3 regions of the Nitrogeniibacter aestuarii genome follow, and region 2 is predicted to be linked to each of the others. Evidence: predicted binding sites of a transcription regulator. Region 2 holds the regulator's gene; each other region holds the start of a gene.
What was found. Region 2 encodes HrcA, which represses chaperone genes, less so after heat shock. Its sites were predicted from a motif close to TNTTAGCACTCNNNGNCNNNGAGTGCTAANA; they were not measured.
Positions count from the first base shown of each region.

Region 1 (4,287 bases), 1.4 Mb from region 2:
TATCATTGCTGTTTGCCGCCTTGCTGGTGGATCATTACCTGCGTTTCTGATGGGGCAACCATGCTTCGTGCGTTTATTGTGGCGGCTGCGTTCGCGCTGACCGCCTGTTCTCCTGCTGACCCGACGGTCAGCTACCGCAACACCGATATTACCGGCGCCGAATACGCGCGTGACTTCAAGCTCACCGACCACAATGGTCAGGTCCGCACCTTGGCCGATTTCAAAGGCAAGGTGGTGACCATCTTCTTCGGGTACACACAGTGCCCCGACGTGTGCCCCACCAACTTGAGTACGATGGCGGCGGCCATGCAGCAGTTGGGACCGGATGCCGACAAGGTGCAGGTGATGTTCGTGACCGTGGATCCGGAGCGGGATACGCCCGAACTGCTGAAGAACTATGTGCCGGTGTTCAATCCGACCTTTCTCGGACTGTACGGCACAGCCGAGGAGACGGCGGCAGTGGCCAAGGAGTTCAAGGTCATTTACCGCAAGGGCGGAGACACGGACGGGCCCAACTACACCGTCGATCACTCGGCAGGGACCTACGTGTTTGACCCTGCCGGCAGGTTGCGGCTCTATATCAAGCATGGCACGTCGGTCGATGATATCGCCGCGGATCTCAAGCAGCTGGTCGCTGGCGCCTGAGGTGATGCGGTACCCATGAAAAAGGCGACCCGAGGGGTCGCCTTTTCAACGCGGCCTGTCTATTCAGACCACGGCAGCCAACTCGCCGCGCATTTTCTTCATGGCCTTGGCTTCGATCTGGCGAATGCGCTCGGCAGACACCCCGTATTCATCCGCGAGTTCATGCAGGGTGGCCGACTTGCCTTCTTCGCCAAGCCAGCGCGCCTCGATGATGCGACGGCTGCGTTCGTCGAGGTTCTCAAGCGCGCTGCGCAAACCTTCGGTCGCAAGCATCGCCTGCTCGGTGCGCTCGATCACGTCGACCGGTTCGGCACCCGGATCAGCCAGATAGGCGATCGGGGCAAAGCGCTCTTCGTCCTCATCGCGACCGCCGTCGAGCGGGATGTCCTGACCGCCGAGGCGGGTTTCCATCTCGACGACCTCTTCGGGTTTCACCCCGAGCTGCTCCGCCACAATGGCCACGTCGTCCGGGCTCAGGGCGTTGCTGTCTTTCTTGAAGCTGCGCAGGTTGAAGAACAGCTTGCGCTGCGCTTTGGTCGTGGCGACCTTCACCAGACGCCAGTTCTTGAGGATGTACTCGTGAATCTCGGCCTTGATCCAGTGGATCGCGAAGGACACGAGACGCACGCCACGGCGCGGATCGAATCGCTTCACGGCCTTCATCAGTCCGATGTTGCCTTCCTGAATCAGGTCCGCGTGGGGCAGGCCGTAGCCAAGGTAGCCCCGGGCAATGGCGATGACCAGACGCAGGTGCGACATCACCAATTCGCGTGCCGCATCCACGTCGCCTTCATCATGAAAGCGTGTGGCGTAATCGCGCTCTTCCTGCTCGCTCAACACCGGAACCCGGTTGGCGAACTGAATGTACTGGTCGATGCTGCCGACGGAAGTCGGAACAGGCATGGTCATGAGCTGTGTCATTGATGGATGCCTCCCTCTAGTTCATTGCTATGTTAGCACTCGATGGATGAGAGTGCTAACAGCGGAATTGGTTCCGGAATTCTTGAGTTGTTTCGTCGGGTATGTAACGTGATGTGCATCACGTAAAGCATCGTGCCAAGTGGGCTGACGCCCCCCGAAGCGCTTGTTCTCTATGCGATCATTGGCCTTCGTCATCAAGTTATGACGCTCCTTGTCGTTACTGACAGGAGTTGAGCGACGCCCACTGAACAAGCATGCCAGCATGAAGGACACCATGTCGGAAGACGCGAGCGCAGTATCCGAACCGGACGCCCAGGTGACGCCTGTCGACGCGAGTGCCGATCCGGCCCCCGAGCGCGATCCGCATCGGCCGGACGCCTTGCTCGAGTGCCTGTTGGTGGTGGCGCGTGCCTACAGCACGACCTTGACGCGGGATGCGGCGACGGCGGGCCTTCCGCTTGAAGACCACCGGCTGACCCCTTCGCTGTTCGAGCGCGCCGCCCGACGCGCCGGTCTGGCCAGCCGACTGGCCAAGCGACCGCTGGACCGCCTCAATGAAGACCTGTTTCCGGTCGTGCTGCTGCTCGACGATGAACAGGCCTGTGTGCTGCTGGGCTGGGCCGACGACGGTCAGGCCCGGGTCATTTTTCCCGATCTCAACGATGCCGAAGTGATGGTGCCGGCGCAGACGCTGGCCGAGCGCTATATCGGGATGGCGATCTTCGTGCGTCCGCGCTTCCGCTTCGATGCGCGCAGCCCGTCGGTGGGGTCGATCAAGCGACGTCACTGGTTCTGGGGCGCCGTGCGCGAAAACAGGGCCTTGTATCGTGACGTCTTGCTCGCGGCCTTGCTGATCAATGTCTTCGCTATTGCGATGCCGCTGTTCACGATGAATGTCTACGATCGGGTCGTGCCGAACAACGCCGTCGAGACGCTTTGGATGCTTGCGATTGGGGTGTCACTGGTGATGGTGGCCGACGTGGTGTTGCGCACCATGCGGGGTTACTTCATCGATTTGGCCGGCAACCGGGTGGACGTGAAGCTCTCCGCTTACATCATGGAACGGGTACTCGGCATTCAGATGGAGCAACGTCCGCCGTCCGCAGGTTCGTTTGCCGCCAACCTGCGCTCTTTCGAGACGGTGCGCGACTTCATCACCTCGGCCACCGTCAGCGCCTTCATCGATGTGCCGTTCGCCATCATCTTTCTGATCGTGATCGGCTGGATTGCCTGGCCGATGATCATTCCGATCGTCGTTGGTGCCTTGCTGGTGCTCATTTACGCCATGAGTGTGCAGAGCCGGATGCATGATCTTTCGGAAACCACCTATCGTGCCGGGGCGCTGCGCAATGCCACCCTGGTCGAGAGCCTGGTGGGACTGGAGGCGGTCAAGTCGCTCGGTTGCGAGGGGCATATGCAGCGCAAGTGGGAGCAGAGCGCCAGTTTTCTGGCCCGGGTGAGCTCGCAACTGCGCCTGCTCTCGTCCTCGACCATGAACACCGCGTTGTGGATTCAGCAAACCGTGAGCATCGGCATCATCGTGCTGGGGGTTTATCTGATTGGTGAGGGCGAACTGTCCATGGGTGGGTTGATCGCCTGCTCGATGCTGTCGTCGCGGGCACTGGCGCCGGTCGGTCAGGTCGCCGGATTGCTGACGCAATATCACAATGCATCGACCGCACTGACCTCACTCAACGAGATTCTGTCACGCCCCGTCGAGCGACCCGAGGATTCCAACTTCGTGAGTCGCCAGAGTTTCGAGGGGCGAATCGAATTCAAGGATGTGAGCTTTCAGTATCCGGGTCAGGACATGCTGTCCCTGCGCAACGTGAGCTTTGCGATTCAGCCGGGTGAGAAGGTGGCTTTTCTGGGCCGGATCGGCTCGGGCAAGACCACCATGGAAAAGCTCATGCTCGGCCTCTACCGGCCGACCGAGGGTGCTGTGCTGGTCGATGGCATCGATCTGCGTCAGCTCGATCCGGCCGAGTTGCGGCGCCACATCGGCTACGTGCCGCAGGATGTCACCCTGTTCTATGGCAGCCTGCGCGACAACCTGACCATCAACTCTCGCGATGCCGATGACAATGACGTGCTGCATGCGGCGCAGATCGGCGGCATCGCGGAGTTCGTCAATGCGCACCCCAAAGGGTTCGACATGCTGGTCGGCGAGCGGGGCGAGTCGCTCTCGGGCGGGCAGCGGCAGGGCGTGGCGATCGCACGGGCGTTCATCAACGATCCGCCAATCCTGCTCATGGACGAGCCCACGGGTTCAATGGATCACTCCAGTGAAGAGCACGTCAAGCAGCAACTACGTGCGCACACCGCGGGCAAGACGATGGTCGTGATCACGCATCGCACCTCGCTGCTTGAACTGGTCGATCGCATCATCGTGGTCGATGGCGGCAAGATCGTGGCCGATGGGCCCAAGCAGCAAGTGGTCGAAGCGCTGCGGCAAGGACGTATCGGGAGGGCTTCATGAGTCATCTCGACGAGAAGCACTTCGAGCGCATCGGGACGGTTTCCAATGCCGTGTCAAAGCGCACCCGACCGGTGTTCGATCGTGTTTTCGGACGCTGGCTGTCCGACAAGGACGAGCGCGACCATGGCTGGGTGGGCGATGCTCACTGGGCGCACCTTCAGCAAGAGCCGCTGCGTGCGCGTGCGCTCATGCGCGTCGTGGCGGTCGTGTTCGTGGCACTGATCGTGTGGGCCGCGTTTGCC
Region 1 is NZ_CP071321.1:1,280,060-1,284,346, forward strand. It holds gene cyoE (heme o synthase) at 1-50, shown strand, start outside; gene J0W34_RS05970 (SCO family protein) at 61-645, shown strand; gene rpoH (RNA polymerase sigma factor RpoH) at 709-1,566, opposite strand; gene J0W34_RS05980 (type I secretion system permease/ATPase) at 1,829-4,045, shown strand; gene J0W34_RS05985 (HlyD family type I secretion periplasmic adaptor subunit) at 4,042-4,287, shown strand, end outside.
Region 1: a site for HrcA is predicted at 1,597-1,627, ahead of rpoH (RNA polymerase sigma factor RpoH). Genes of this name have one in related genera too.

Region 2 (4,287 bases):
GCAGCGATGGGCGCGCGTGCCTCGCTCAGCCCCTTGGCCAGCGAACGATAAGCAGATTCGGCTTCGACCGCCCGCGCTTCGAGTTTGGCCGGATCCCCTGCTTCGCTCAGCGCATCGAGCTGGGACGACAGACGCTGGTGCAGCGCCTCGAGTTCTTCGGGCGGCACGTGGTGCTTGCGCGCCACATCGGTGACCGCACCCAGGCGCGCTTCCAGCTCGGCCAGCTGCGCTGGATCGACATCGACCCGATCTCGATAACTGCGCAGGGCATGCAGGGCTTCGTCGGCCTGAATGGCCGCGTTGTTGAGCATGTCCTGAGCTTCACTCAGAGCACCGTCGATCTGAGCGAGTTCGGCAAGACGCGCCGCCAGACGTTCGAGCGACGACACCACGGGGGCTTCCCCCTCTTCGAGTGCATCAATCGCCATCGAGGCACCTTCGATCAAACCGGCCGCGTGACTCAGACGGGCGTGGTCCTGATTGAGGGTTTCCCATTCCGAAGCCGTGAAGACCAGCTCATCGAGCTCTTTCACCTGCCAACCCAGCAACTCCCGTTCCCGCTGCAGGCCTTCGGCGTCGGCCGCTGCCTGCTGCAGCGCTTTGAGAACCCCTTGCCAGACACGCCAGGCGTCGGACACATCCGCGGCAAGCGACTCGAGGCCCGCATACCGATCAATCAGCGCGCGCTGCGCGTCACCACGCAACAGCGCGTGGTGCGCATGCTGTCCATGGATGTCGGCCAGCCACTCGCCCACTTCACGCAACTGGGACAGCGTCGCCGCTGCACCGTTGATCCAGGCCTTTGACCGACCTGATGCATCGACGGCGCGTCTGAGCAACAGCACGTCATCGTCGATATCGATCATCTGCTCATCGAGCCATGATCGAAGTTCCGGGATATCCGGCAGATCGAACTCGGCCGAAATGTCGGCACGCTTCTGCCCCGAACGTACCACGCCGCTCTCCGCACGATCCCCCATCACGAGGCCGAGCGCGTCGAGCAGGATGGATTTACCCGCGCCGGTCTCGCCGGTCAGCGCGCCGAAACCTGCCGAAAAATCGAGTTCGAGCGTATCGACGATGACGAAATCTTGAATGGAGAGTCGGCGCAGCATGGTCCGCGGGAGTGAAGTGAATCAGGGATTGCGCGGAGAGGCGCTCCAATGGAGCTTCTCGCGCAGCATGGCAAAGTAACTGTAGCCCGGCGGATGGAGCAGACGGATGCTGTGCTCGGCGCGGGTCACACGAATGCAATCGCCCGCGCGCGCGTCGAAACGCTCCTGCCCGTCGAAGTGCACGCTGGCGTCGTGGGGGGCGAGCAGAGTGATTTCGATTGTGCAGTGATCAGGCAGCGTCACCGGACGTGCGGTCAGCGTGTGCGGGCACAGCGGCACGAGCGCAATGCCGACCACATTGGGGTGCAGAATCGGCCCGTTGGCCGACAGGGCGTACGCTGTCGATCCAGTCGGCGTCGAGATGATCATGCCGTCCGAGCGCTGGGTATAGACAAACTCGTCGTCAATGCGCACATCAAACTCGATCATGCGCCCGAGATCGCCCTTGTTGACCACCACGTCGTTGAGGGCACAGGTGTGGAAGACTCGCTGCCCTTTGCGCATCACGTCGATGTCGAGCATGAAGCGGGTCTCTTCTTTCGCCTTGCCGTCGAGCACGGCGCGCAGCGCCTTTTCGGCATCGTGACTGGGGACATCGGTGAGAAACCCCAGGCGCCCCTGATTGATTCCCAGCAAAGGGACCCCATAACTGGAGAGACGACGTGCTGCATTGAGCATGGTGCCATCACCGCCGACCACGACTGCCAGGTCCGCATTTTCGCCGATCTCGTCGTAGCTGCTGACGATGTAGCCCGACACCAGCCCGGTCGAACTGGCCGTTCCCTGCTCGATGCGGACAGACAGACCGTAGGCACGCAGAATGTGCGCGACATTGGCAATGGTGGGGGTCACCTCCGGGCTCTGGTATTTGCCGATGAGCGCGACCGTCGTGATGGGTGTTTGCATATGGCGCAAATTAAACCACATCTGATGCGCGCATTCGATGACGACAAAACTTGCACAGACCGCTTCAATGCGCGCTATGCAGCCGGACGAGAGTTACATAGAATCCAAAGCCAATGGCTAAAGAATCCGACCTGACCCAACTCGATGAACGTTCGCGCATCCTGCTCAGAACGCTGATCGAGCGTTACATTGCCGACGGCCAGCCTGTTGGCTCCCGCGCGCTGTCGAAGCATTCAGGGCTCGACCTGTCGGCGGCCACTGTCCGAAACGTGATGTCGGATCTGGAAGAACTCGGATTCATTGCCAGCCCGCATACCTCGGCCGGTCGGGTACCTACATCGCGCGGTTACCGCCTGTTCGTCGATCAACTGCTCCGCGTGAGGCCTTTGCACGCCAATCTGCTTCACGAACTCGAGGGGCAACTGCAGCCCGACCAGCCGCAGCGGCTGATCGGCGCGGCATCCAACCTGCTTTCGGAGCTCTCGCAGTTCGCCGGTGTGGTGGTCGCGCCGCGCAAGGATGCGGTGCGCATTCGGCAGATAGAATTCGTGCCCCTGTCGGAAGGTCGTGTGCTGCTCATCATCGTCACCACCAGTGGTGATGTGCAGAACCGCATCCTGGCGACCAAGAAGCCCTACTCGCCCTCCGAACTGGTCACCGCCGCAAACTACCTCAACGCGCACTACTCCGGGCTCGACTTCGAGGCTATCCGCACCCGCATCCAGACCGAACTCAAGCAACTGCACAGCGACATGTCGGACCTCATGACAGCCGCCGTCGATGCCGGCAACGAGGCGGTTCAGGACTCATCGTCCCGATACGTGCTCTCGGGTGAAACCAATCTGCTGGACGTGGAAGACCTGTCGTCGAACATGGTTCGCTTGCGCGAGCTGTTCAAACTGTTCGATCAGAAAACCAGCCTGCTGCAGCTGCTGGACATCTCGAACCGGGCAGACGGCGTGCAGATTTTCATCGGCGGGGAATCCGGCCTGGCGCCGCTGGACGAGTGCAGCGTGGTGACCGCGCCCTACGAGGTGGACGGCATGATTGTCGGCTCGGTGGGCGTCATCGGGCCGACGCGTATGGCGTACGAGCGCATCATTCCCATCGTGGACATCACCGCCCGCCTGCTCTCAGGGGCACTTTCCTCGCGCGGCTGAGTCCATCAGGCACCCAAGAATCAGGAGACACCCATGGCCCGCTACCGGCCCGAGCCAGCGCATACCCACGGTCAGACCCCACGCACCGGCGTTCTGCTGGTCAACCTTGGCTCGCCTGAAGCGCCCACGGCAAAGGCCTTGCGCCCGTATCTCAAGCAGTTTCTTTCGGACACTCGCGTGGTCGAGATCCCGAAGCTGATCTGGTGGCCGATCCTGAATCTGATCATCCTCAACACCCGCCCGGCCAAGTCGGCTGAAAAGTACGCCTCCATCTGGATGGACGAAGGCTCACCGCTGCGCGTCCACACCGAACGCCAGGCCAAGCTGCTCACCGGCCACCTGGGCGAAGCCGGCCACAAGGACTGGATCGTGCGCTGGGCCATGCGTTACGGCGAACCGAGCATCGGGCGAACGCTCGATGAGATGCGCTCACTTGGATGCGATCGCATTCTCGTGGTGCCGCTGTACCCTCAGTACGCCGGCAGCACCACCGGCAGTGTCATGGACGAGGTGGCGCGCAGTCTGCTGTCCTGGCGCAACCTGCCCGAGATGCGCTACATCCGCAGCTACCATGACCAAACAGGCTATATCGAATCACTCGCAGCCTCGGTACGGCGTCATTGGCAGCGCAATGGGCAAGGCGAGCACCTGATTCTCAGTTTCCACGGCGTGCCGCGTCAGACCCTCGACAAGGGCGACCCTTACCATTGCGAGTGCCACAAGACAGCCCGCTTGCTGTCGGAAGCACTCGGTGACGACGGCAAGCGCGTGAAAGTCACCTTCCAGTCCCGCTTCGGCAAGGCCGAGTGGCTTCAACCCTACACACAGCCCACACTCGAAGCCATGGCACGTGACGGCGTCCGGTCAGTGGATGTGATGTGTCCGGGCTTTTCGTCCGACTGCCTTGAAACGCTTGAGGAAATCGCGATGGAGTGCAAGGAAGCCTTCCTCTCCAACGGCGGCAAGCAATTCAACTACATCCCCTGCCTCAATGAAGACGCCGCCTGGATTCAGCATCTCACTGATCTGGTCCTGGCCCATGCCGGCAACTGGCGCACGGAAGACGTCCGCCGTGGTACCAGCGACCGCAGTGTCGGGGCCGAGCA
Region 2 is NZ_CP071321.1:2,653,644-2,657,930, forward strand. It holds gene recN (DNA repair protein RecN) at 1-1,115, opposite strand, end outside; gene J0W34_RS12230 (NAD kinase) at 1,137-2,021, opposite strand; gene hrcA (heat-inducible transcriptional repressor HrcA) at 2,153-3,181, shown strand; gene hemH (ferrochelatase) at 3,215-4,287, shown strand, end outside.

Region 3 (4,287 bases), 1.3 Mb from region 2:
CCATACCGCCCATGTCGGGCATGCCCGGCTTGTCTTCCGGCAGCTCGCCGACCATGCAGTCGGTGGTGAGCATCAGGGAAGCCACGGAAGCAGCATTCTGCAGTGCGGTGCGGGTCACCTTGGTCGGGTCCAGAACACCCATCTCGACCAGATCACCGTACTCACCGGTACCGGCGTTGTAACCGAAGTTACCGTTACCTTCGGAGACCTTGTTGACCACCACGGACGGCTCGTCACCGGCGTTGGACACGATCTGACGCAGCGGCTCTTCCATCGCGCGCAGCACGATCTTCACACCGGCGTCCTGGTCGTGGTTGTCGCCCTTCAGACCTTCGAGGTTGGCACGAGCGCGCAGCAGCGCAACGCCACCACCGGCCACGATGCCTTCTTCGACGGCTGCGCGGGTTGCATGCAGCGCATCTTCCACACGGGCCTTCTTCTCTTTCATCTCGACTTCGGTCGCGGCGCCAACCTTGATGACGGCCACGCCGCCCGCCAGCTTGGCCACACGTTCCTGCAGCTTCTCGCGGTCGTAGTCGGAGGTGGCTTCCTCGATCTGGACACGGATCTGCTTGACGCGACCTTCGATGTCGCTGGTGTTACCGGCACCGTCGATGATGATGGTGTTTTCCTTGCCGATCTCGATGCGCTTGGCCTGGCCCAGATCTTCCAGGGAGGCCTTCTCGAGGGACAGACCCACTTCTTCGGAGATCACGGTACCGCCGGTCAGGATGGCGATGTCTTCGAGCATGGCCTTGCGACGGTCGCCAAAACCCGGGGCCTTGACGGCGCAGGTCTTCAGGATGCCGCGCATGTTGTTCACCACCAGGGTCGCCAGGGCTTCGCCCTCGACGTCTTCAGCGATGATCAGCAGCGGACGGCTGGACTTGGCCACTTGCTCGAGCACCGGCAGCAGATCTCGGATGTTGGAGACTTTCTTGTCGAACAGCAGGATGAACGGATCGTCCAGTTCAGCAACCTGCTTTTCCGGGTTGTTGATGAAGTACGGAGACAGGTAACCGCGGTCGAACTGCATGCCTTCCACGACGTCCAGCTCGTTCTGCAGGCTCTTGCCGTCTTCAACGGTGATCACGCCTTCCTTGCCGACTTTTTCCATGGCATTGGCAATGATTTCGCCGATGTCGGTGTCGGAGTTGGCGGAGATGGAACCGACCTGAGCGATTTCCTTGGTGGTGGAGCACGGCTTGGACAGGTCCTTGAGCTGCTCGATGGTGGCGGCAACCGCCTTGTCGATACCGCGCTTCAGGTCCATCGGGTTCATGCCGGCGGCCACGAACTTCATGCCTTCGCGAACGATGGCCTGGGCCAGCACGGTGGCCGTGGTGGTGCCGTCACCGGCGATGTCGGAGGTCTTGGAAGCGACTTCCTTGACCATCTGGGCGCCCATGTTCTCGAACTTGTCTTTCAGTTCGATTTCCTTGGCGACGGACACACCGTCCTTGGTCACGGTCGGGGCGCCGAAGGAACGCTCGAGCACCACGTTGCGGCCTTTCGGGCCCAGGGTCACCTTGACGGCGTTGGCGAGGATGTTCACGCCCTCGACCATGCGGGCACGGGCGGAATCACCAAACTTGACTTCTTTTGCAGCCATTATTTCTTGCTCCTGAAATTCGTTTTAGTACGTTGAACGACTTTAGGCGGGAGGCAGATCAGCCCTCGACAACACCCATGATGTCTTCTTCGCGCATGACGAGCAGCTCTTCGCCATCGACCTTGACGCCCTGGCCGGCATACTTGCCGAACAGCACGCGGTCACCGGCCTTGACGGCCATCGGACGCACTTCACCGTTGTCCATGATCTTGCCGTTGCCGACAGCGATCACTTCGCCCTGATCAGGCTTCTCGCCGGCGGAATCCGGGATCACGATGCCACTGGCCGTGGTGCGCTCGGCTTCAACACGCTTGACGATCACGCGATCATGCAAAGGACGAATTTTCATCGAGTTCTCTCCTTGGAACAGGTTCGATTGCTCGCGGCCACATGGCCGCATATCAACTAAAAAATCGGGTCTTCGACTGGCGGCGCCAATCACTGTTAGCACTCACCGCCGACGAGTGCTAATAATAGGGACGGCCTTGGGCTATTTCAACCCGCGGAGGCGAAACTTTTTTTAAAAGAATGGAAATTCAATCAGTTCGGCAGCGAATTGATCCGGCCAACGAGCCTCAGCGCAGCAGCTCTCCGGGCGAATAGAGCAAGCCCCGCTCGGAAAGGCTTCGGCGCCGCTGTCGACACGCGTCACCCACACGGCCTTGCGGCGGCCCGCCCTCGTAGCCCCACACCCCATTGCTCATGTTGATCCAGTAGCGCCCATTGGGCACCCGCGCACAGGCGGCCTGGTCGAGCATGTCAATCTGCGCTGGGGTCATGCGCTGGCCATTGACCACCACCATGCGTTCAGCCGCCACGCCATGACCCGCAAGGCACAAGCCGAATGCAAATGCGATCAGGTGAATCGATGTGATCTTTGCCATGGATTCTCTCCTCGCTTGAGTCAATCCATGCTCTGCCGATCCCCCGGTTGTGGCAGTGATGTCGTTCACCCGTGCGCCGAGCGGCCGATAAGCGGATGAGCCAATCTTCTATAATGCGCACTCGAATCACCCAACAGAAGAACATCGTGCGCACCCCAGAACTTCTCGCTCCGGCCGGCTCCCTGGCCATGCTCAAGACCGCATTCGATTTCGGCGCGACCGCCGTCTATGCCGGTCAGCCCCGCTACTCGCTGCGCGTGCGCAACAACGACTTCGGTGATTTTCCGGTTCTGGCCGAGGGCATCGAACACGCCCACCGTCTTGGCCACCGCTTCTATCTGGTCTCCAACATCTACCCGCACGGGGCGAAACTGAAGACCTATATCGAAGACATGGCACCGGTCATCGAGCTCAAGCCCGATGCGCTGATCATGTCCGACCCGGGTCTGATTCTCATGGTGCGCGAGACCTGGCCTGACGTGGAAGTGCATCTGTCGGTGCAATCCAACACCGTCAATGCCGCTGCCGTGCGCTTCTGGCAGCAGGCCGGCGTGAAGCGGGTGATTCTCTCGCGCGAGCTGTCGCTCGACCAGATCGCCGAAATCCGACAGGCCTGCCCGGACATGGAACTCGAAGTGTTCGTGCACGGTGCGCTGTGCATCGCCTATTCCGGTCGCTGCCTGCTGTCGGGTTACTTCAATCACCGCGACGCCAACCAGGGCACCTGCACCAATGCCTGCCGCTGGGACTTCAAGGTCAACAAGGCTCAGGAAGATGCCACCGGTGACGTCTATCTGATCGAGGAGCCCGACGGCAAGCGTGCCGGCGAGCAGATGCCCATCGAGGAAGACGAACACGGCACCTACATCCTCAATTCGAAGGATCTTCGCGCCATCGAGCATGTGCACCGTCTGGCCGAGATCGGCATCGATTCGCTCAAGATCGAAGGCCGCACCAAGAGCCCGTACTATGTGGCTCGCACCTGCCAGTCCTACCGTCAGGCCATTGATGATGCCGTGGCCGGTCGCCCGCTCGACCCAGCCCTCCTCGGCCAGCTCGAAGGCCTGGCAAACCGGGGCTACACCGACGGCTTCTACCAGCGCCACACACCGCACGAAACTCAGAACTATCTGCGCGGCCATTCCCTGTCGGGCCGCAGTCAGTATGTGGGCGACATCGTGTCCTGGGATGCCGACCGCCAGATGGTTGAGATCGTGGTCAAGAACCGCTTCGAGCTGGGTGACACCATCGAGATCATTCAACCGGCCGGCAATCATGATCACCGGATTGCGGTCATGGAAAACGCCAAGCGCGAGCCCGTCGAGGCTGCGCCGGGCAGTGGCCACCGGGTGTGGCTACCCCTGCCCGAATCGACGGTGGGCGCCTACGTGGCGCGCTACCTCGACGTGGGCGCCACCATGGCCGAAGGATCAACCCAGGCATCGTAATCGGTTTCACTGACCTGACCGCTGGCCACCGCCGCCTCGCGCAAGCTCAGGCCCTCAGCATGGGCTTGCTTGGCAATGGCGGCGGCCGCGTCATAACCAATGCGTGGCGTCAGCGCCGTCACCAGCATGAGCGACTGTTCCATCAACGACTCGATACGCCCGGTGTTGGCTTCGATTCCTTCGACACAATGCACCGTGAAACTGCGCATTCCGTCGGCAAGGAGGCGGATCGACTCAATCACTGCGTGAGCGATCACAGGCTTGAACACGTTGAGTTCGAAATTGCCGCTCGCGCCCGCGATGCCTACCGTCACGTCGTTGCCCATGACCCGAGCGCAGATCA
Region 3 is NZ_CP071321.1:1,309,198-1,313,484, reverse strand. It holds gene groL (chaperonin GroEL) at 1-1,612, opposite strand, end outside; gene groES (co-chaperone GroES) at 1,671-1,961, opposite strand; gene J0W34_RS06030 (hypothetical protein) at 2,188-2,496, opposite strand; gene J0W34_RS06025 (peptidase U32 family protein) at 2,610-3,944, shown strand; gene fumC (class II fumarate hydratase) at 3,893-4,287, opposite strand, start outside.
Region 3: a site for HrcA is predicted at 2,055-2,085, ahead of groES (co-chaperone GroES). Genes of this name have one in related genera too.